2 regions of the Cryptosporangium aurantiacum genome follow, and region 2 is predicted to be linked to the other one. Evidence: riboswitches for the same ligand, from Rfam matches in the RefSeq annotation. Region 2 holds a riboswitch; the other holds the start of a gene.
What was found. Region 2 has a riboswitch for thiamine pyrophosphate ahead of BUB75_RS10750 (thiamine ABC transporter substrate-binding protein). Riboswitches for the same ligand answer to the same signal wherever they lie in the genome.
Positions count from the first base shown of each region.

Region 1: it holds a riboswitch for thiamine pyrophosphate, as region 2 does, so the genes downstream of both, thiC (phosphomethylpyrimidine synthase ThiC) here and BUB75_RS10750 (thiamine ABC transporter substrate-binding protein) in region 2, are expected to answer to the same signal.

Region 1 is NZ_FRCS01000004.1:601,503-612,179, forward strand. It holds gene BUB75_RS17155 (sensor histidine kinase) at 1-627, shown strand, start outside; gene BUB75_RS17160 (response regulator) at 606-1,271, shown strand; gene thiE (thiamine phosphate synthase) at 1,245-1,877, opposite strand; gene thiG (thiazole synthase) at 1,874-2,587, opposite strand; gene thiS (sulfur carrier protein ThiS) at 2,637-2,852, opposite strand; gene thiO (glycine oxidase ThiO) at 2,849-4,012, opposite strand; gene thiD (bifunctional hydroxymethylpyrimidine kinase/phosphomethylpyrimidine kinase) at 4,009-4,851, opposite strand; gene thiC (phosphomethylpyrimidine synthase ThiC) at 4,869-6,482, opposite strand; TPP riboswitch at 6,474-6,598, opposite strand; gene BUB75_RS17195 (MFS transporter) at 6,721-7,869, opposite strand; gene BUB75_RS17200 (YqjF family protein) at 7,949-8,671, shown strand; gene BUB75_RS17205 (PLP-dependent cysteine synthase family protein) at 8,668-9,618, opposite strand; gene BUB75_RS17210 (MoaD family protein) at 9,680-9,958, opposite strand; gene BUB75_RS17215 (M67 family metallopeptidase) at 10,125-10,541, opposite strand; gene BUB75_RS17220 (DUF2017 family protein) at 10,595-10,677, opposite strand, start outside.
Region 2 is NZ_FRCS01000002.1:849,942-860,618, forward strand. It holds gene BUB75_RS10720 (Na+/H+ antiporter) at 1-681, opposite strand, end outside; gene BUB75_RS48460 (UBP-type zinc finger domain-containing protein) at 782-1,039, shown strand; gene BUB75_RS10730 (enoyl-CoA hydratase-related protein) at 1,130-2,932, shown strand; gene BUB75_RS10735 (hypothetical protein) at 3,025-3,384, opposite strand; gene BUB75_RS10740 (ABC transporter ATP-binding protein) at 3,467-4,453, opposite strand; gene BUB75_RS10745 (ABC transporter permease) at 4,450-6,045, opposite strand; gene BUB75_RS10750 (thiamine ABC transporter substrate-binding protein) at 6,021-7,076, opposite strand; TPP riboswitch at 7,147-7,234, opposite strand; gene BUB75_RS10755 (dynamin family protein) at 7,312-9,051, shown strand; gene BUB75_RS10760 (GTPase) at 9,048-10,677, shown strand, end outside; gene BUB75_RS48110 (S8 family serine peptidase) at 10,669-10,677, opposite strand, start outside.

The sequences.
Region 1 (10,677 bases), on a different contig from region 2:
GAGCGCACCCGGATCGCCAGGGAGATGCACGACGTCCTCGCGCACCGGATCTCGCTGCTGAGCCTGCACGCGGGTGCGCTGGAGTTCCGCCCGGACGCGCCGCCGGACGAGATCGCACGGGCCGCCGGCGTGATCCGGGCGAGCGCTCACGAGGCGCTCCAGGACCTCCGCGACGTCATCGGCGTGCTGCGCGCCGGGGGCAACGACACCGAGCACGACCGGCCCCAGCCGACGCTCGGCGACGTGCCGGGGCTGGTCACCGAGGCGCGGCGGGCCGGGTCGACGATCGACCTGGACGTCCAGGTGGACGATGCGGACGCGGTGCCGCCGGTGATCGGCCGGACGGCGTACCGAGTCGTGCAGGAGGGGCTCACCAACGCCCGCAAACACGCGCGGGGCGCGGCGGTGCGGGTGATGGTGAGCGGCAACCGGCACGAGGGGCTCACCGTCGAGGTGCGGAACTGGCTGCCGCTTCGGAGTGCGGTGGTGACCGATCAAATTCCTGGTACCGGCACCGGCATCATCGGGCTCGGCGAACGCGTCGGGCTCGCCGGCGGACGGTTGGAGCACGGCCCCTCGACAGCAGGCGACTTCCGGCTGAAAGCATGGTTGCCGTGGGAGAGCTGACCAGGGTGCTGATCGTGGACGACGACGCGCTGGTACGGGCCGGGCTGACGATGATCCTGTCCGGCACCGACGACCTGCGGGTGGTCGGCGAGGCCGCGGACGGCATCGAGGTTAGCGCCGCGGTCGCCGCGTGCGCGCCGGACGTCGTCCTGATGGACATTCGGATGCCCCGGCTGGACGGCCTGGCCGCCACCGAGGCGCTGCGCAAGCGACCGGATCCGCCCGAGGTGATCGTGCTGACGACGTTCGACGCGGACGAGTACGTGCTGCGCGCGCTGCGGGCCGGGGCAGGCGGCTTCCTGCTCAAGGACACGCCGCCCGCCGAGATCGTCCGCGCGATCCGGTCGGTCGCGGCCGGCGAGCCGATGCTCTCCCCCACCGTCACCCGGCAGTTGATCGCGCACGTCGCCGAGGCGGGCGTCGACTCGCGCAAGGCGCATGCGACCCGCCTGCTCGGCCAACTCAGCCCGCGCGAGCTGGAGGTGGCCGAGGCGGTCGGACGGGGCGCCTCGAACGCCGAGATCGCCGGTGAACTGTTCATGAGCGTGGCCACCGTCAAGGCGCACGTGTCGCGGATCCTGACCCGGCTCGGGCTGAACAACCGCGTGCAGCTGGCGTTACTCGCTCACGACGCCGGCACGTAGAACGCGTGCTGCTTGCTCGGGGTCGTCGGCTTCGGTGATCGCCCGGACCACGACGACGCGGGCGGCGCCGGCGTCGGTGACCGCGCCGAGCCGGGCCTCGTCGATGCCACCGATCGCGAACCAGGGCCGGGTCGCAACGGTCGCGACGTGCCGGACCAGGTCGAGGCCCGGGGCGGGGCGCCCCGGCTTGGTCGGCGTCGGCCAGCACGGGCCGACGCAGAAGTAGTCGACGCCGGGCTCCGCGTCGGCGGCCGCGGCCTGCTCCGGCGAGTGCGTGGAACGCCCGATCAGCACGTCGTCACCGAGGATCCGGCGGGCCCAGGTCACCGGCAGGTCGTCCTGGCCCAGGTGCAGGACGTCGGCTCCGACGGCCAGCGCGACGTCGGCCCGGTCGTTGACCGCGAGCAGCGCGCCGTGCCGCTCGCAGGCCTCCTTCAGGATCTCGAGGCGCTGGAGCTCGTGGCGCGCTTCGATGCCCTTCTCGCGCAGCTGGATGATGTCGACGCCGCCGGCGAGGACGGCGTCGGCGAACTCGGCGAGGTCGGGCCGGTCGGGCGTGCACAGGTAGAGCCGCGCGTCCGCCAGCCGCGCCCGGGCGGTCGTCATTCGGGCACCGGTGGGGACGAGGCCTGGGCGTACCAGCGGCGGGGCACCCGCCCGGCGCGGTAGGCCAGCCGGCCGCTCTCGACCGCGAGCCGCATCGCGGTGGCCATCGCGACCGGGTCGCGGGCGCCGGTGACCGCGGTCGCGAGCAGCACGCCGTCACAGCCGAGCTCCATCGCCAGCGCGGCATCGCTGGCGGTGCCGATCCCGGCGTCGAGGATGACCGGAACGGGCGCCTCCTCGACGATCAACGCGATGTTGTGCGGGTTCCGGATCCCGAGCCCCGACCCGATCGGCGAACCGAGCGGCATCACGGCCGCGCAGCCCACCTCGGCCAGCCGCCGGGCGAGGATCGGGTCGTCGTTGGTGTACGGCAGCACGATGAACCCGTCGGCGACCAGTTGCTCCGCCGCGGTGAGCAGCTCGACCGGGTCCGGCAGCAGCGTCCGGTCGTCGGCCACCACTTCGAGCTTCACCCAGTCGGTCTCCAGCGCCTCCCGGCCGAGGCGTGCGGTGAGCAGCGCCTCGGCGGCGGTGCGACACCCGGCGGTGTTCGGCAGCGCCTCGATGCCGCACTCGCGGAGCAGCGGAAACACGCCCGTGCCCGTCTCGACGTCGACCCGGCGGAGCGCCACCGTCGTCAGCACGGTGCCGGACGCGCGGAGCGCCTCCCCGAGCACCGCGAGGCTGATCGCACCACCGCCGGTCCCCATCACGAGCCGGGATGCCAGTGGCTTCCCGGCGATGATCAGCGCGTCCGTCTCAACCACCTTGCACCGCCGTAATGATCTCCACGGTGTCCCCGTCGACCAGCTGGGTCCCGGCCCAGCCGCCGCGCGGCACCACCTCTCCGTTGACCGCCACCGCGACGCCCTGCGCGAATCCGGCCGGGCGCTGCGTCACCTCCTGGACGATCGCCGCGATCGTGGGCGGCTCCGCCACGTCGATCCGCCGGCCGTTCACTCGCAGCGTCGTCATCGCCCACCCCCGCGATGCGCCGCCCGCGGCACTCCCGCCGCGTCGGCCTCGCCGGGACCCGTGGCACGGGATGTTCCCGCTGCTGCGGGGAAGCGGTCGGGGGCGAACGCGCCGGCGACGGCCGCGTCCGGCGTGTGCCCCGCGCCGGTGACCAGGTGCGTGATGATCGCGGCCGTGAGCGGCGCCAGCAGGATTCCGTTACGCCCGTGCCCGGTCGCCACCAGGGTGTCGCCGCCGACCCACCCGACCAGCGGCGCTCCGTCCGTGCTCATCGGCCGCAGCCCGGCCGACGTCTCGACCAGCGCGTACTCGTCGATCGACGGCAGCACCCTGCGCGCGTCGGTGAGCAGCCGGTGGACCCCTCCGGCGGTGACCGTCCGGTCGAAGCCGACCTCGTCCTGGGTGGCCCCGACGACGAGTTCGCCGGTCGTCCGCGGAACCAGGTACACCCCGCGGCCGTCGACCAGTGCCCGCACCGTCCGGGTGAGCACCGGCGTGTGCCGCCCGGCGACCAGCCGCACGTTCTCGCCGCGCACCGGACGGACCAGCCCGGCGAGCGTCGGCGTGAGCCGCGGTGTCCAGGCACCCGCGGCGAGCACCATGACGTCGGCATCGAGCGTGAGCGGTGCTTCCACGGTGTCGGTGACGACGTGGACGCCGACGACTTCCAGCGCGGCCCAGAGCGCCCGCAACAGTGCCCGGTTGTCGACGCTGTGGTCGCCCGGCACGCTCAGCCCGCCCCGGACGCCCGGGGCGAGCGCCGGCTCGGACCGGCGGCAGGCCGTGCCGGTGAGCCGCTCGACGTCGAGGCCGAGCGTGGCCAGCCGGGCCGCGAGCTCGTCCAGGGCTGCCACGTCGTCCGCGCTGTACCCCGCGACGAGCGTGCCGGTCGTCCGGTAGCCGGGGTCGATGCCGGTGGACGTCAGGTCGGCCGCGAACGCCGGCCAGGCGTCGACGGCACGGCGACCGGCGGCGAGCAGGGCCGGTTCGGTGGGGTGGGCCTCGGTGATCGGCGCGAGCATGCCGGCCGCGATCCGGCTCGCACCCTGGGCCGGGTCCGGCTCGATCAGCGTGACGTCGGCGCCTGCCCGGGCCAGCTGCCAGGCGCACGAGAGCCCGATCACCCCGCCCCCGACGACCGCGACACGGACGGCGCTCACGACGGCGCTCCAGCCACCGCCCCGGCCGACGTGGACTCAGCCGCGGCGACCGGGCTGGGGTGGCCGGCTGGGTCGTCGGCCGTGGGGTGGCCGACGGGGCCGTGGCCCGCGCCGACCGAGTAGCTGGTCGCGACCGCCCTCGTCACGTACCGCTTGGCCACCGCGACGGCGTCCGGCAGCGTGTCGCCACCTGCCAGCCGGGCGGCGATCGCGGCGGCCAGCGTGTCGCCGCTGCCGTGCGTGTTGCCGGTCTCGATCCGTTCGGCGTCCAGCCACCAGGAGGTGACGCCGTCGGTGAGCAGGTCACGGCTGCGCGGGCCGGTGCCGTGGCCGCCCTTGACCAGGGCGTGCTCCGCCCCGAGCGCGAGCAGTGCCCGGGCGGCGTCCGGCTGGTCGCGCGTCCCGACCAGCAACGCTGCCTCGTCGAGGTTCGGGGTCACCACCGTGGCCAGCGCGAACAAGTCGCGCAGCGCGGCCAGAGCGTCGGCCCGGAGCAGCGGGTCGCCGTGCATCGACGCGCACACCGGGTCGACAACCAGCGGGATCGTCCCGCCGCGCCCGATGCCGTGCTCGCGGAACGCCGTGGCGATCGCCTCGATGATCGGCGCCGACGCGAGCATCCCGGTCTTCACCGCGGTCGGGCGGAGGTCTCCGACGACCGACGCGATCTGGTCGGCGACGATCTGCGGCGGTATCTCGTGGACGCCGGTGACCCCGACCGTGTTCTGCACGGTCACCGCCGTGACCGCGGTGGTGCCGTGAACGCCGAACGCGGCGAACGTGTGCAGGTCGGCCTGCAGACCGGCCCCGCCCCCCGAGTCCGACCCCGCCACGGTCATCGCCACCGTGGGCCTGTTCACGGCTCCACCACGGGCAGGTAGATCTTGGCGCCTGCGGCCTGGAACTCGGCGGACTTCGCGGCCATGCCGGCCTCGGCAAGCGCCAGGTTGGGTGCGGCGGCCGGCTCCGTGGCGTCCGCATAGCTTGTACGCAGGTCGTGCGAGATGCGCATCGAGCAGAACTTCGGACCGCACATCGAACAGAAGTGCGCGGTCTTCGCCGGCGCAGCCGGCAGTGTTTCGTCGTGGTAGGACTGCGCGGTCTCCGGGTCGAGCGCCAACGCGAACTGGTCGGCCCAGCGGAACTCGAAGCGCGCGTCGGAGAGCTGGTCGTCGTGGTCCTGGGCGCCGGGGTGCCCCTTGGCGACGTCGGCCGAGTGCGCGGCGATCTTGTACGCGATGACGCCCGCCTTGACGTCGTCCCGGTCCGGGAGTCCGAGGTGCTCCTTCGGCGTGACGTAACAGAGCATCGCGGTGCCGTGCCACGCGATCATCGCGGCGCCGATCGCGGACGTGATGTGGTCGTAGCCGGGCGCGACGTCCGTGGCCAGCGGGCCGAGCGTGTAGAACGGTGCCTCGTCGCACCATTCCTGCTGGAGCTTCACGTTCTCGGCGATCTTGTCCATCGGCACGTGCCCCGGACCTTCGATCATCGTCTGGACGCCGTGGGCCTTGGCGACCTGGGTCAGCTCACCGAGCGTGCGGAGTTCCGCCAGCTGAGCGTCGTCGTTCGCGTCGTAGACCGAGCCGGGCCGCAGACCGTCACCGAGTGAGAACGTGACGTCGTAGTCGCGCAGGATCTCGCAGAGCTCGGCGAAGTGCGTGTAGAGGAAGTTCTCCCGGTGGTGGGCCAGGCACCACGCGGCCAGGATCGAACCACCGCGGGACACGATGCCGGTCTTCCGGCCGACCGTGAGCGGGATGTAGGCCATCCGGACGCCTGCGTGGACGGTCATGTAGTCGACGCCCTGCTCGCACTGCTCGATGACGACGTCGCGGTAGACGTCCCAGGACAGCTTCGTCGGGTCGCCGTTGACCCGTTCGAGCGCCTGGTAGATCGGGACGGTGCCGATCGGGACCGGCGAGTTGCGCAGGATCCATTCGCGGGTCTCGTGGATGCGCGGGCCGGTGGAGAGGTCCATGACGGTGTCGGCGCCCCAGCGGGTCGCCCAGACCATCTTCTCGACCTCCTCGGCGGGCGAGGAGGTGACCGCCGACGTGCCGATGTTCGCGTTGACCTTCACCAGGAAGCGCTTGCCGATGATCATCGGTTCGCACTCCGGGTGGTTGACGTTCGCCGGTAAAACCGCGCGGCCTGCGGCGATCTCGTCGCGCACCACCTCGGCCGGTAGGTGCTCGCGGGCGGCGACGTACGCCATCTCGGTGGTGATCTCGCCGGCGCGGGCGGCCAGCAGCTGGGTGGGGTAGTTGCGTGGCCAGGCCTTCCGGATCTTCGGCAGGCCGTTGTCCAGGTCGGGCCGGAAATCGGACTCGGTGTACGGGCCGGAGGTGTCGTAACGCTCGACCACCTGGCCGGTGGTCAGTTCGATCTCCCGCACCGGGACGCGTAGTTCGCCCCGGTATGCCTTGCGGCTCGCCGGAAGAGGACCAACAGAGATAACACGGCTCATGTGAGCGCTCCCTACGCCGGCATTACCCGGTCAGGTTCGAGCGGTCGGCGGCACCGTCCTGGTCGGACAGCCACCCTCTCAGCCCGCTTTCGGCGCGAGCTCCCGCGTACAAGTGACGCGGCCACCATAACCCCGAGACCGGCCGACGGAACAGCCCACGGCGCGCGGGCTGTTCCGCCTTCACGCGCGGATCGACGCGAAAGCGGCCTCTAAGGGCGGCTTAGAGGCCGCTTTCGCGTCAGGCGACGGGCTGGGGCTCGCGGACGTGGATCGTGGGGACGACCGCGACGGCCAGTGCCGCTGCGCACGCGGCCGAAGCGAACGCCACCGGGTAGCCCGCGTGCGTCACGACCGCACCGAGCACCGGCGCGGTCAGCGCGGCGACCGCGTTCTGCCCGGTGTTGTGGATGCCCAACGCACGCCCGGCCCACCCCGGCCCGGCGTATTCGGCCACCGCGGTGAACGAGAGCCCGTTCGTCGACACCGACACGACGGCGGCCGCGACCAGCGCGGTCACCGCCACGCCCGGCACGCCGGCGGCTCCGGCCGCGAGCAGCGCGACGACGACGCCGGTGGTGCCGGCGAGCACTCGCATCGGCCCGGTGCGGCTGCCGGCTCGGTCGGACCACCAGCCGGCCATCAGACGTGCCGCCGCCCCGCCGAACGCGGCGACCGCGAGCAGCCGACCGGCCTGCGCGGCGTCCCAGTGTTCGACGTCGACCAGGAACACCAAACCGAACGTCGCGACCGCGAACTGCGGGAAGACCAGCAGGGCGCCGGAGCCGTGCAGCCGCCAGAGCATCGGAGTGCGGTATGGGCTCCCGGCTTCGGACGCTCCGCCGGACTCGACCCGCGCCGGATCGCGCACGACGACCGCGATCAGCACCGCGGTCACCAGGCACGCCGCGGCCAGGAACACGAGCGCGGGGGCGCGGCCGGATTCGCTGAGCACCGGCACCGCGACCGCGGCCACCGCGACGCCGAGCGGCTGCGCCATCTGGCGGATGCCCATGGCCAGCCCACGCTCGGCGGCGCCGAACCAGCCCAGGATCAGCCGCCCGCTGGCCGCGTTCACCGAGCCCGCGGCGGCACCGCCGACGACGAGGCAGGCCCCGAGCGCGATCGGGCCGGACACCGCGGCCGCGACCAGCAGCGCCACGCCCGCCCCGGCCAGCCCCAGCCCGATGACGCCGCGCTCGCCGTAGCGGTCGGCCAGTGCACCCCAGACCACCAGCGTCGCCAGTAGTCCAAGCGACGGGCACGCGACCAGGACGGCGGCCTCGGTGAGCGAGAGGCCGTCGGCGCGGAGACGCGGGAGGAGGTACGGCAGCCCGTAGAGGAACGCGCACCCGGCCGTCATCCCGGCCACGCCCGCCGCCAACACCACCCAACGCCGCCTTGATTCCATATTTCGAGATTAGCGTCTCGATATATGAGATCTGAAGCAGGGGTGGCAGGCTGTTCCCATGAACACCGAGCCGGTCACGCCCACCGCGCCACGGCCGATCCGCCGGGCGATCATGACCCAGTGGTGGCGGGAGCTGGCGTTCCTGCACTGGCCGGTCGAGCCGTCCGTGGTGGCACCATTGCTCCCGGCGGGCACCTGTCCCGACACGCTCGACGGCGTGACCTACGTGGGGCTGATCGGCTTCCGGATGGACCGGGTCGGCCTGGGCGTCGGCGTGCCGTACTTCGGCCGGTTCGCCGAGACGAACGTGCGGCTCTACTCGGTGGACGCCGCCGGTCGGCGCGGCGTCGTCTTCCGGTCGCTGGACGCCGCACGCCTACTGCCCGTAGTCATCGGGCGGACGCTCTTCGGGCTGAACTACGTGTGGTCGCGGATGGCGATCCGGCGGCGCCCGGACGGGTCGTACACGTACGAGAGCGTCCGCCGCTGGCCCGACGCCGGGCCGCGCACGGCGTTCACCGTGGTACCGGGCGGTCCGGCGCCGGCCGAACCACTCAACGACTTCCTCACCGCACGCTGGGGCCTGCACACCGTCTCGCGCGGCCGGACGATCTACCTCCCGAACGAGCACCCGGCCTGGCCGCTACACAGCGCAACCCTCACGGACCTGGACGAGACCCTGCTGACCGCCGCCGGCCTGCCCGCCCCGAGCGGCCCGCCGCCGTCCGTACTCTTCTCGCCCGGCGTGCCGGTGCGCTTCGGGCCGCCGCTAGGAACCTAGGCCCAGAGCTGGCCTTCCAAAGCGGCTTCGGCTTCGGCGAGGGTTCCGGCGTAGGCGCCGGTGGAGAGGTACTTCCAGCCACCGTCGGCGACGATGAACACGATGTCGGCGCGCTGCCCCGCCTTCGCCGCGCGGTGTGCGGTCGCGAGCGCCGCGTGCAGGATCGCACCGGTCGAGATGCCGGCGAAGATGCCCTCGACCTCGATCAGCTGCCGGGTGCGCAGCAGCGCGTCCCGCGGGCCGACCGAGAACCGGGTGGTGAGCACGCTGGCGTCGTACAGCTCAGGGACGAACCCCTCGTCGATGTTGCGCAGGCCGTACACCAGCTCGCCGTACCGGGGCTCGGCGGCGACGATCTGGATGTCCGGCACCTTCTCGCGCAGGTACCGACCGGTACCCATCAGCGTGCCGGTCGTGCCCAGGCCCGCGACGAAGTGCGTGATCGACGGGCAGTCCCGCAGGATCTCCGGGCCGGTCGTCTCGTAGTGCGCACGCGCGTTCGCCGGGTTGCCGTACTGGTAGAGCATCTTCCAGTCGGGGTGCTCCTCGGCCAGTTGCTTCGCCATCGCGACGGCCTGGTTCGAGCCACCGGCGGCGGGCGACGGGATGATCTCGGCCCCGTACATCTGCAGCAGCTGACGCCGCTCCACCGACGTGTTCTCCGGCATCACGCAGATCAGCCGGTAGCCCTTGAGCTTCGCCGCCATCGCCAGCGAGATGCCGGTGTTGCCGCTGGTGGGTTCCAGGATCGTGTCGCCGGGACGGAGCAGGCCGTCTCGCTCGGCCTCGGCGATCATGTAGATCGCCGGGCGGTCCTTCACCGACCCGGTCGGGTTGCGGTCCTCGAGCTTCGCCCAGAGCCGGACGTCGTCGCTCGGGGAGAGTCGCGGCAGCCCGACGAGCGGCGTCTCGCCGAGTGCGTCGAGCAGTGAGTCGTATCGGGCCATCGTCGATCTCCCTTCTGGCACCGGCCGCTAGCGGGGGCCCGCAGGCCCCCGCCGGCCGTGCTCAGCAGCCGCCGGCCACCGCGGGCAGCACGGTCACCGAGTCGCCGTCCTTCAGGCCGGTGTCGAGGGCACCGGTGAACCGGACGTCCTCGTCGTTGACGTACACGTTCACGAAGCGGTGGAGCGTGCCGGTGTCGGTGACCAGCCGGCCACGCAGGCCGGGGTACTTGCCGTCGAGGTCGGCGATGAGCGCCTCGAGCGTCTCACCGTCGCCCTGCACGGTCTTCTCGCCGCCGGTGTAGGTGCGCAGGATCGTCGGAATGCGGACTTCGATCGCCATAAGTACTTAAACCTCCTGGAAGTGACGAAAGAGCAGCCGGCGGGGGCAGGCTGATGCGGTGGATCCTCACGTGCCAGATCGTGCGGCACGGGTTGGACTCAGCGGCAACGACAGTCGTAGACCACCTCGGCCGGAGTATGGCCGAAGAGGTAGGACTGGGTGGGGGTCACGACGCGGACTCCATGATCTCCACCGGCTCTTCGGTCACCACACCGTCGACGATGCGGAACGAGCGGAACTCGACGGTGTCCGCGTCCCGGGTCGAGACCAGGACGTAGTGCGCACCCGGCTCCTGCGCGTAGGAGATGTCGGTGCGCGAGGGGTACGCCTCGGTCGCGGTGTGCGAGTGGTAGATGACGACGGGCTCTTCGTCCCGGTCGTCGAGCTCCCGGTAGAGCTTGAGCAGGTCCATCGAGTCGAACTCGTAGAACGTGGGCGACCGGGCGGCGTTCAACATCGGGATGAACCGGTCAGGCCGGTCGCTACCGGCCGGACCCGCCACCACGCCACACGCCTCATCGGGGTGATCGCGGCGGGCGTGCGCCACGATGGCGTCATAGATAGCCCGGTCGAGAGTCAACACGACGTCCAGCGTACCCAGCCCATCGCGCGGGATTCACCCAGACGGGACGCGCATCACTCCGGGTCTATCGCATCGACGAGGCTGGCCTGCAGGCCGGTCAGGAACTGGTACAGCGAGAGCCCGAGCACGCGGGCAC
Region 2 (10,677 bases):
GACCGCGAACGGCACCACCAAGTTCAGCGCGTTCTCCAGCACCGGCGATTCGATCCGCCTGCGCACCTGTCGCAGCAGGTAGCCGAGCAGCCCACCGATGACGACGCCCCCGCCGGCGGCCAGCAGGAACATCCCGCCGCCCTCCAGCAGCGTGATGCCACCGGCGGCAGCGGCCACCGCCGCGCGGTACGCGGTCAGCGCGGTCGCGTCGTTCACCAGGCTCTCGCCCTGCAGCACCTGCAGGTAGCGCCGGGGCATGCCGAGCTCGCGGCCGACCGCGGTGGCCGCCACCGCGTCCGGCGGCGCAACGATCGCCCCGAGCGCGAACGCGGCCGCCAGCGGCATGTCCGGGATTAGCGCCCACGCTGCCACGGCGACCAACACCGTGCTGAACAGCGTGTAGCCGACCGACATCAGCAGGATCGGCCGTTTGTTCAACCGGAAGCCGCGAGCCGAACTCCGCCAGGCCGCTGAGTAGAGCAGCGGCGGGAGGAACAGCGCCAGAACGAGCTCGGGGTTCAGCGTGTAGTCCGGGATGCCCGGCAGATACGACACGCCCAACCCGACGAGCACGAGCAGAATCGGGGGCGAAATCCGCAGTTTCCGGGCTAGACCGGCAACGAATGCCGCCCCGATGATCAGCCCGAACACCGCCACCAGATCTGCGGTCTCGAAATGCACCTGACCCCCCTCGTGAACCGACCTGCCGGTCGCCGCCCCCATCGTGCCAGCCACCGCTCCGACCACCGGGAACAATGGGTGGAGCGATCAAGGAGGCACGTTGGCAATCTGCACACATCTCGCCGAAGCGAAGGAAACGCCGCCGCAGGGTAATGGCTGCAAAGAATGTCTAGAAATCGGCTGGCGCTGGGTACATCTCCGCACCTGCCTGGAGTGTGGACATGTGGGGTGTTGCGACTCATCCCGTGGTAAGCACGCGACCGCACATTTCCACGAGGAGAAGCACCCCGTGGTGCAGTCCGCCGAGCCGGGCGAGAGCTGGAAATGGTGCTACGTGGACGAGGCACTGGCTCCGTAAGAAAGCCCCGTTAACGGACATGTTGGGGGCGTTGTCGCAGGTCAGGGCAGCGCCCCCCACAGCACCAGACAACAGGGCACACTAACCCGCATGCGTAGTCTTCTGCTTACTTTCCGTAGAAGAAGCAACAGCCGCCCCAAAACACAACCCAAGCAAAGCCCGCGTTCGTTACGGATCCTGCTGCTCGTCTCGTCGTTCAACGGGCTGACCCAGCGCGTCTGGTGCGCGCTCCGGGACCAGGGCCACACGGTGGCCGTGGAATTCGCCCGCGACGCGGAATCGATAGCCGACGCGGCCCGACGCGCCGACCCCGAGCTGATCCTCTGCCCGTTCCTCAAGGAGCGCGTCCCCACGGAAGTATGGCAGAAGTGGACGACAGTGATCATCCACCCAGGTCCCGTGGGCGACCGCGGCCCGTCCAGCCTCGACTGGGCGATCACCGAAGGCCGGAGCGAATGGGGCGTCACCGCGCTCCAAGCCGTCGAGGAGATGGATGCCGGCCCGGTGTGGGCCACCCGCACGTTCTCGATCCCGATCGATCCACCGACAAAATCGAGCCTCTACAACGGTCCGGTCACCGACGCCGCGATGAGCTGCATCGAAGAGGTCCTCGCCAAGATCTCCGACCCCGACTTCCGCCCCACACCTCTCGAACGGTTGGCGAAGACGCACGTCCGCCCCACGATGCGCCAGACCGACCGGGCGTTCTCCTGGGACGACCCCGCCGAGGCCATCGTCCGGAAGATCCGCGCCGCGGACGGTGCGCCGGGCGTCCGCACGGAGATCGCCGGGGTAGGGGTCTGGGCTTTCGACGCGCACATCGGCCCGCGTCAGTCGGACCCGCCCGGCACGGTCGTCGCGTGCCGCGACGGAGCCGTGCTGGTCGCTGCCGGAACCGGCAGCGTGTGGCTGGGCCACCTAAAGAGCATTCCGGACGACGCCGAGCGCGCCACCAACGGCGTCAAACTGCCCGCCGCCCTGGTACTCGGCGACCACCTGCCGGAAGGGCTGACCGCGCCGACCCCGGCGGCAGCAACCGTCGAGCACTGCGGACCCGGCCGAATCCACTACGTACGCCGCGGCGAGGTCGGGTACGTCATCCTCGACTGCTACAACGGCGCGCTCTCCACCGAAGGCTGCAACCAGGCCCTGCACGTGCTCCGCCACGCGATCCGGCAGGACACGCTGGCGATCGTGCTGCGCGGCGGCTCCGGACCGTTCTGCAACGGCATCGATCTGAACAGGATCGAAGCCACTGTGTCGCCGGCCAACCCGGCCGCCGAGGCCTGGGCGAACATCACCGCGATCAACGACGTCTGCCGCGAGCTCATCATGTGCCGCAGCCAGGTGACGATCGCCGCGTACAGCGGCAGCGCCGGTGCCGGCGGTGTGATGCTGCCGCTCGGTGCGGACCTGGTCGTCGCCCGCGACGGCGTTGTGCTCAACCCGTTTTACGAGATGGGCCTCACCGGCTCTGAGTTGCACACCTACACGCTGCCCCGCCGGGTCGGCCCGGATGCGGCCAAGCGGCTGCTCAGCGAGAAGCTGCCGGTCGGCGTGGCCGAGGCCGAGCGTCTGGGGATGGTCGACGAGGTCGGCCCGCGGGATCCGGGCCCGTTCGGCAACTGGCTGCACGAGGTGGCGCTGCGGTACCGCGACGAGGCCCTGCGGGAGCGGACGCTGCGGCGGAAGGCCAACGTCCTGGACCGGGATCTCAGCGTCCGGCCGCTGGACGCCTACGAGGCGCGCGAGCTGGGCGAGATGGCACAGGACATGTTCGACGACCGGCACGGTTTCGACGCCGCGCGGCGGGCGTTCGTCCGCAAGGAGCCACCGACCCGCACACCGGCCCGGCTGGCGCTGCACCGCGCTCCGGGCTTCGTCCGGCACTGAGACACACCCCTGCGCGAAGACCTACCGCCGTGAGAAAACGGCGGTAGGTCTTCGCGCAGGGAGGGGGAACCTTTCGCGCTACGACGCGCGGGTCACGCGGGACGCTGGACGGCGGCCAGCGTTGCTTCCCAGTCGATTGCGACGGCGTTGGCGTCACTCGGAAGCACCCGGACGGCCACGCGCGCCCCGGGGAAGATCAGCGGTACCGCAGCCGACGGCACCGGGTTGCCGATGCGCACCTCGTACGCGTCGGCGTCCGGGCGAGCGACGTTCAGCACGAACTCGTACAGGCTGACGCCGTAGGGGGTGCGCATACCGAGCGAGCCGCTGGCCACGATCGTCGCCTCCGCTGGCGCACCCGACTCCAGCAGGTCGGCCGTGCTCGGCCCGCCGGCGTGATCGGATGGAGCGTCGTCGATGTCGTTCACGTTCTGTTCAGCGAAAGGTCCCATGGCCAGGGACCGTACAAACGTTGCTGGATTATGTCGTCGGAACTGACGCGCACCCGTCAGTGCCGTCTGTACCCGGAACGCCTCACTCGGGCGACTCGCGGGGAAGAACGACGATCTGCGCCGGGTCGAGGCGTACCGAAACCTCGTCGCCGGGCTCCGGCGCGGTGGCCGGTGGGCAGTGCGCTTTCAGCGGTGGTGCGCCCGGTATCGCCAGCAGGATGTCGACTCGCTCCCCCGCGAAAGTCGCCACTTCGACCTTGCCCATGGCGTCCCCGGAAGTGGGAGTGAGCAGTACCCCGGCGGGCCGGACCAGGATCCGTTCGCCGGCGAAAGCCGGCGGGACCGCACCCCACGGCGTCGACGCGCCACCGTCGACGTCCACGATGTTCGTGAACCCCAGGAAGCGGGCGACGAACTCGGACGCGGGTTGCTCCCAGATCTCGCGCGGCGTCCCGATCTGGGCGATCCGCCCTTCGGTCATCACGACGACTCGGTCGGCGAGCGCGAACGCCTCGCGCTGGTCGTGGGTGACCGCCAGGACGGTGGTGCCGAGGCGGACGAACAGACGGCGGAGCTCCACCACCAGCCGTTCGCGCAGTTCCCGGTCGAGCTGGCCCAGCGGCTCGTCGAGCATCAGTAGTTTCGGCGACGGCGCCAGCGCGCGGGCCAGCGCCACCCGCTGCTGCTCACCACCGGAGAGCGTGTCGACCCGCCGCCGACCCGCGTCCGGGAGGCCGACGAGCCCCAGCAGCGAGCCGATGTCGGCCCGCGAATTACCGAAGCGGATGTTGCCCGCCACGTCCCGGTGCGGGAACAGCACGTGGTCCTGGAACATCAGCCCGACGCCACGGCGGTGCGGCGGGACGCGCGTGACGTTGACGTCGTCCAGGCGGACGGTTCCGGAGGACGGCTCCTGCAGTCCGGCCACGACGCGCAGCAGCGTGCTCTTCCCGCTCCCGCTCGGACCGAGGACGGCGACGACCTCATGGTCGGCGACCTCGAGATCAACGTCCAAAAGTGCATTCTTGTTGCCGAAACGGACCGACACGCCAGCGACCGACAGGCTCACAGCTCTCCTCCGGCATTACTCGGCCGCAGCCGGTCGAGCACGATCAGCGTCGTCGCGCAGACGACCATCAATATCGTGGCCAACGCCATCGCCTGACCGCTGTTGACCGCTCCCGGCCGACCCAGCAGCTGAGCGATCGCCACCGGGATCGTCGGGCTGTCGGCGCGGGCGATGAACACGGTCGCGCCGAACTCGCCGAGCGAGATCGCAAACGCGAACCCCGCGGCGGCGGCCAGCGGACGCCAGACCAACGGAGCGTCGACGCGCCACCAGACCCGCAGCGGTGTCGCGCCGAGCACCGCACCGGCCTCACGGAGCCGGTTGTCGATCGCCCGCAGTACCGGCAACACCGCACGGACCACGAACGGCACCGCCACCAGCGCCTGCGCGCACGGCACCAGCAGAGCCGAGTCCCGCAGGTCGAGCGGTGGCTCGTCGAGCGCGATCAGGAACCCGAAACCGACCGTCACCGCGGATGTGCCGAGCGGCAGCATCAGCAGCAGCCCGAACCCTCCGCTCAGCCGCCCCGGACGCACCAGCACGACCGCGGCACAGACGCCGACCAGCACCGCGATCGCGGTCGCGGCGATCCCGTACCGCAGCGAGGTCAGCACGGTCTCCCAGGCCGGTACCGGCAGCGTGCTCGACGTGTCCGAGTGCGCCAGCGCCCGCCAGTACGTGAGGCCGTAGCCGTCCGCGGTCGCGAACGACCGCTCGACCAGCACGGCCAGCGGCGTCATCAGGAGACCGACCAGCGCCACGAGGTTGACGCCGACGAACGCCCACTCGGCCGGGCCGCGCGGGCGCCTGGGCGTCGGTTCGGCCAGCCGCGCGGCCCGCTGCCGCCCGGTGAGCAGCCCGTCCACGAGCAGCAGCACGGCCACCGCCGCGAACTGCACCAGCGAGAGCACCGCCGCGCCGGAGAGGTCGAGCTGGTAGACCGTCCGGCGGTAGATCTCGACCTCGAGCGTCGCGTACTCCGGGCCGCCGAGGATCTGCACGATGCCGAACGACGTGAACGTGAACAGGAACACCACCGACGACGCCGCGGCGATCGCGGGCCGCAGCGCCGGAAGGGTCACCCGCAGAAACGTGGAGAGCCGCGACGCGCCGAGTACCCGGGCGGCCTCCTCCTGCCGACGGTCGAGCTGCGCCCAGACGCTGCCGACGATCCGCACCACGACCGCGTAGTTGAAGAACACGTGCGCGGCGAGGATCGCCCAGACCGTCCGGTCGAGTTCGACGCCGAGCAGCCCGTCCGGGCCGATCAGCGCGAGGAACGCCGCCCCGACGACGACGGTCGGCAGCACGAACGGCACCGTGACCAGCGCCTTCAGCAGCGCCCGCCCGGGCAGGGCGAAACGGGCGAGCATCGCCGCGCCGGGCAGCGCGATCAGCACGGTGAGCACGGTGGAGGCCGTCGCCTGCCAGACCGTGAACCAGAGCACGCTGCGCACGCCCGGATCGGTCAGCAGCTCGCCCGGCGCGCCCTCACCGAGCCCGAGGCTCAGCAGGGACGCGACCGGATAGGCGAAGAAGACCGCGAGGAAGGCGAGCGGAACGACGCTCAGCGCAAGACGGCGTTTGTCCACTCGTCGATCCACGCTTCACGGTTCTTGGTGATCTGGTCGGCGGGGAGCGTCAGCGGCTTCGCGGGAACCGCAGCGTACTTCGTGAACTCGGCCGGCAGCGGCGTGCCGTCGACCGCGGGGAACACGAACATCTGCAGCGGGACGTCCTTCTGGAACGCCGGCGAGAGCAGGAAGTCGAGCAGCTTCTTCCCGTTCTCCGGGTTCTCCGCGCCGTCCAGCAGACCGGCGTACTCGACCTGGCGGAAGCAGGTGTCGGTGACCACCGCCGTCGGCGCGTCGGCCGGCTTCTTCTCCGCGTAGACGACCTCGGCGGGCGGGCTGGACGCGTACGAGACGACCAGCGGCCGGTCGCCCTTGCCCTGCGAGCCGATCGTGAAGCGCTGCTGGTAGGCCTCCTCCCAGCCGTCAACGACCAGGGCGCCGTTCGCCTTCAGCTTCGTCCAGTAGTCCTTCCAGCCGTCCTCGCCCTCGGTAGCGATGCTGCCGAGCAGGAACGCGAGCCCTGGCGAGGACGTCGCCGGGTTCTCGACCACGAGCAGGTCCTTGTAGGCGGGCTTCAGCAGGTCGGCGTAGCTGGCCGGGGGCGCGATCTTCTTGCCGGCGAACCAGGCCTTGTCGTAGTTGACGCAGACGTCGCCGTAGTCGACCGGGGTGGCCTTGCCATCGGTGCCCTGCGTCAGCGCGGCCGGGACGCCGTCGAGACCCTTCGCCTCGTACTCGGTGAAGATGTCGGCGCCGACCGCCCGGGACAGAAACGTGTTGTCGACGCCGAACAGCACGTCGCCCTGCGGGTTGCCCTTGCTCAGCACGGCCTTGTTCACCAGCGCGCCGGCGTCGCCGCTGCGGAGGACCTTCACGGTCAGGCCGCTCTGCTTCTTGAAGTCGGCCAGCACCGCGTCGCTGACCGCGAACGACTCGTGGGTGACGAGCGTGACGGTCTTGGACTCGGTCTTGGTGTCGTCGTCCGACGACGAGCACGCCGCGAGTGCCGCGACTAGTAGTACAGCGGTAAGTAAACGTGGGGTGCGCATCCGGTTTCCTCCGGAGTCGAGCACCGGGATGAGCCGTTGGGGCGTGAAGTGTTCCGGCGAAGCGCCGGTTCTCCCTCCGCTGGCATTACCCAGAGCAGGTTCCACGGGTCGGCGACGCGATGGTCGCCCTCTCAGCCCGGCTGACCCGAGCTCCCCGGTGGACGGCTGACCGCCCACGACGCCGATCCTAACCGCGAGTGGTTGAGGTGCCCCCATTGCGGTCACTACCTCGGGCATGGACGGTCCACGGCTCGCCGACGCGCTGGAGGCGCTGCGCGCCTCGGTGGCCCGGGTCCGGCTCGGTCTGGCGGTGGTGGACGCCGAGGGCGCCCGCCGGTCGCAGTCCGAGCTCGTCGGTCAGGTGGACGACTATCTGCTGCCGAGGTTGCGCCAGCTGGACGCCCCGATGCTGGTCGCGGTCGGCGGCTCCACCGGGGCCGGCAAGTCGACGTTGGTGAACACGCTGGTCGGGGCCGAGGTGACGAAGGCCGGGTGGCTCCGGCCGACGACCCGCGCGCCGGTGCTCGTCTGCCACCCGGACGACGTCGGGTGGTTCGAGACCGACCGCATCCTGCCGGGGCTGTCGCGGACGACCGGGCGGCCTTCCGGGTCGGGTTCCGGGCCGGATGCCGACGCGGGTGCGCGCACGCTGCAGCTGGTGCCGCATGACGCCGTACCGCAGGGGCTCGCGCTGCTGGATCCGCCGGACATCGACTCGGTCGTCGCCGAGAACCGGGATTTGGCCGGTCAGCTGCTGGCCGCCGCGGACCTCTGGATCTTCGTCACCACCGCCGCCCGCTACGCCGACGCCGTCCCCTGGGACCTCCTGCACACCGCAGCCCAGCGCACCACCGCACTCGCGATCGTCCTCAACCGGGTGCCGCCCGAGGGTGTCAAGGAGATCGGCGACCACCTCCGTTCGATGCTCGCCGCCGAGCACCTCGGCGACACCGCCGTGTTCGCGATCCCCGAGGTCGAGCTGGAAGCCGAGCGCATCCCGGATGCGCAGATCGCCCAGCTGGGCATCTGGCTGGACGATCTCGCGGCCGACGCCGACGCCAGGGACGCGGTCATCCGCACGACGCTGACCGGGGCACTGACCAGCCTCCACGACCGCGTGACCGGCCTCTCCGACCAGCTGGACCAGCAGTTGCGAACCGCAGGCGAGCTACGCGGCCAGGCCGCCGAGCGCTACGAGGCCGCAGTGGACGCCGTCGACGAGGGCGTGCGCAGCGGCACCGTGCTGCGCGGCGAGGTGCTGGCCCGCTGGCAGGAGTTCGTCGGCACCGGCCAGTTCACCCGCAACCTGGAAGCCAAGATCGGGGCGCTCCGCGACCGGGTCACCGCGTTTTTCACCGGCCGCCCGCCAGCCGCCGAGGCCGTGGAGCACGCCGTCGAGGGCAACCTGCACGCGCTCGTGCGGGCGGCGTCCGACCGGGCTGCCGAGCAGACCACCGAGTTGTGGCGGTCCAGCCCCGCCGGGCGCGCGCTGATCCGCGACGAGCTGCGGCGGTCGTCGGCCGAGTTCGGGCCCCGCCTGGAGCACGAGATCCGCGCCTGGCAGGAGCGGGTGCTCGACCTGGTCCGGGACGAAGGCGGCCACCGCCGGAGCGTCGCGCGGCTGACGTCGTTCGGCGTGAACGGCGCCGGGCTGGTCCTGATGCTCGCGGTGTTCGCCCAGACCGCCGGCCTCACCGGCCTGGAGGTCGTGGTTGCGGGTGGGACGTCCGCGGTCAGCCAGAAGGTGCTCGAGGCGATCTTCGGCGACGCCGCGGTCCGGACCCTCGCGGCCCGGGCTCGCGACGACCTGCTGACGACCGTCGAAACGCTGTTGGACGACGAGCAGCAGCGGTTCTCGGAGCGGGTGGACGCCGTAGCGCCCACCGCTGACGAGACGACGGCGCTCCGTGACGCGCTGGCCGAGTTCGAGACCGCGCTGCGCTCGTACCTGCGGCAACCGGGGCTGGTGCGATGACACTGCTCGCCCGATCGGCCGCCGAACCCGCGCTCGCGCCGCGTCTCGCCGCGCTCGACCGGATCGTCGCGCTCGGCCCCGCGCGGCTCGACCCGGACGCGCTGGCGACCGCCGAGCGGCTGTCCGGTAAGGCCGCCCAGCGGCTGCGGCTCGGAGCCGAGCACACGGTCGTCGCGCTGGCCGGCACCACGGGGAGCGGCAAGTCGTCGCTGTTCAACGCGCTGGTGGGCACGGAGCTGGCGGCGACCGGCCTGCGTCGCCCGGTGACGTCGACGGCCCAGGCGGCGATCTGGGACCCGGACGGTGCTGCGCCGCTGCTCGACTGGCTGGGCGTCCAGCGTCGGCACCACCTGGGTGACGAGGGTGCCGATGATTTGGCCGGGCTGGTGCTGCTCGACCTGCCGGATGTCGATTCGGTGAAGGTGAACCACCGGCTCGAGGTCGACCGGCTGGTGGAGCTCGTCGACCTGGTGATCTGGGTCGTCGACCCGCAGAAGTACGCCGATTCGGCGTTGCACGACCACTACCTGCGCCCGCTGCGCACGCACGCCGACGTCACGGTCGTGGCGTTCAACCAGATCGACCGGGTGCCCACCACGGCCCGCGACGGCGTGCTGGCCGACCTGCGTGGGCTGCTGCAGCGGGAAGGGCTGGACGGCGTGCCGGTGCTACCGGTCTCCGCACGGACCGGGGACGGGGTGCCCGCGCTGCGCTCCCGGCTGGTCGACGCGGTGGCCGCGCACGAGGCGTCGGTACGGCGGCTGAACGCCGACCTGCGTGCACTCGGCGACGAGCTGGAACCGGTCTGCGGCCCGTCCGGAGCCTCGGACGTCGACCGGGCCGACCGGGCGGCCGTGATCGGTGCGCTGACCGAGGCCTCCGGTGCGGACGCCGTCGCGCTGGCCGTCGCCCGCACCCACCGCAGCCGGACCAGGGCCGCGACCGGGTGGCCGATGACCCGCTGGCTGGCGCGGGTGCGTCCGAGCGCGGCGACGCGTCTCGGGCTGCCGGGTGCGCGGCTGGGTTCAGGTCCGGACAACCCGAGCGAACTCGTCCGCACCGCACTCCCGGGCCCCTCGGCTGTGCAGCAGGCCCGAGTCGACACCGCACTCCGGAACCTCGTGGACCGCACCACCGCGGGTCTACCCGATCCGTGGCCGACGGTCCTGACCCGCGCCGCCACCGGCCGCCGTGAACAACTCCCCGACCTGCTCGACCGCGCGGTCGCCGGTGCTGACCTGGGCCTGGCTCGGCGCCCCCGCTGGTGGGCGCTGATCCGAGTCGTGCAGAACCTGTTGGCGCTGACCGCGCTGGCCGGCGCACTCTGGCTGATCGGCCTGTTCGTCCTGGACTGGTTCCGGCTGCCCGAGCCGCCACTGCCGGATCTCGAAGCGGGCGGGTGGGACGTTCCGGTGCCCACCGCGATGCTGCTGGGTGGCGTCGTCGTCGGGTTGATCCTGGGTTTCCTCAGCGCGCGTCTCGGGGCGTTCGGTGCGCGGCGGCGGGCAGCGCTCGCCCGGCGTCGGATCCGGAGCCGGGTGGAGCAGGTGGCGGCCGAGGCCGTGCTCGAACCGGTTGCCGCCGAACTCTCGGCTCGCGGCGAGCTGTGTACGGCGATCAGTCGCC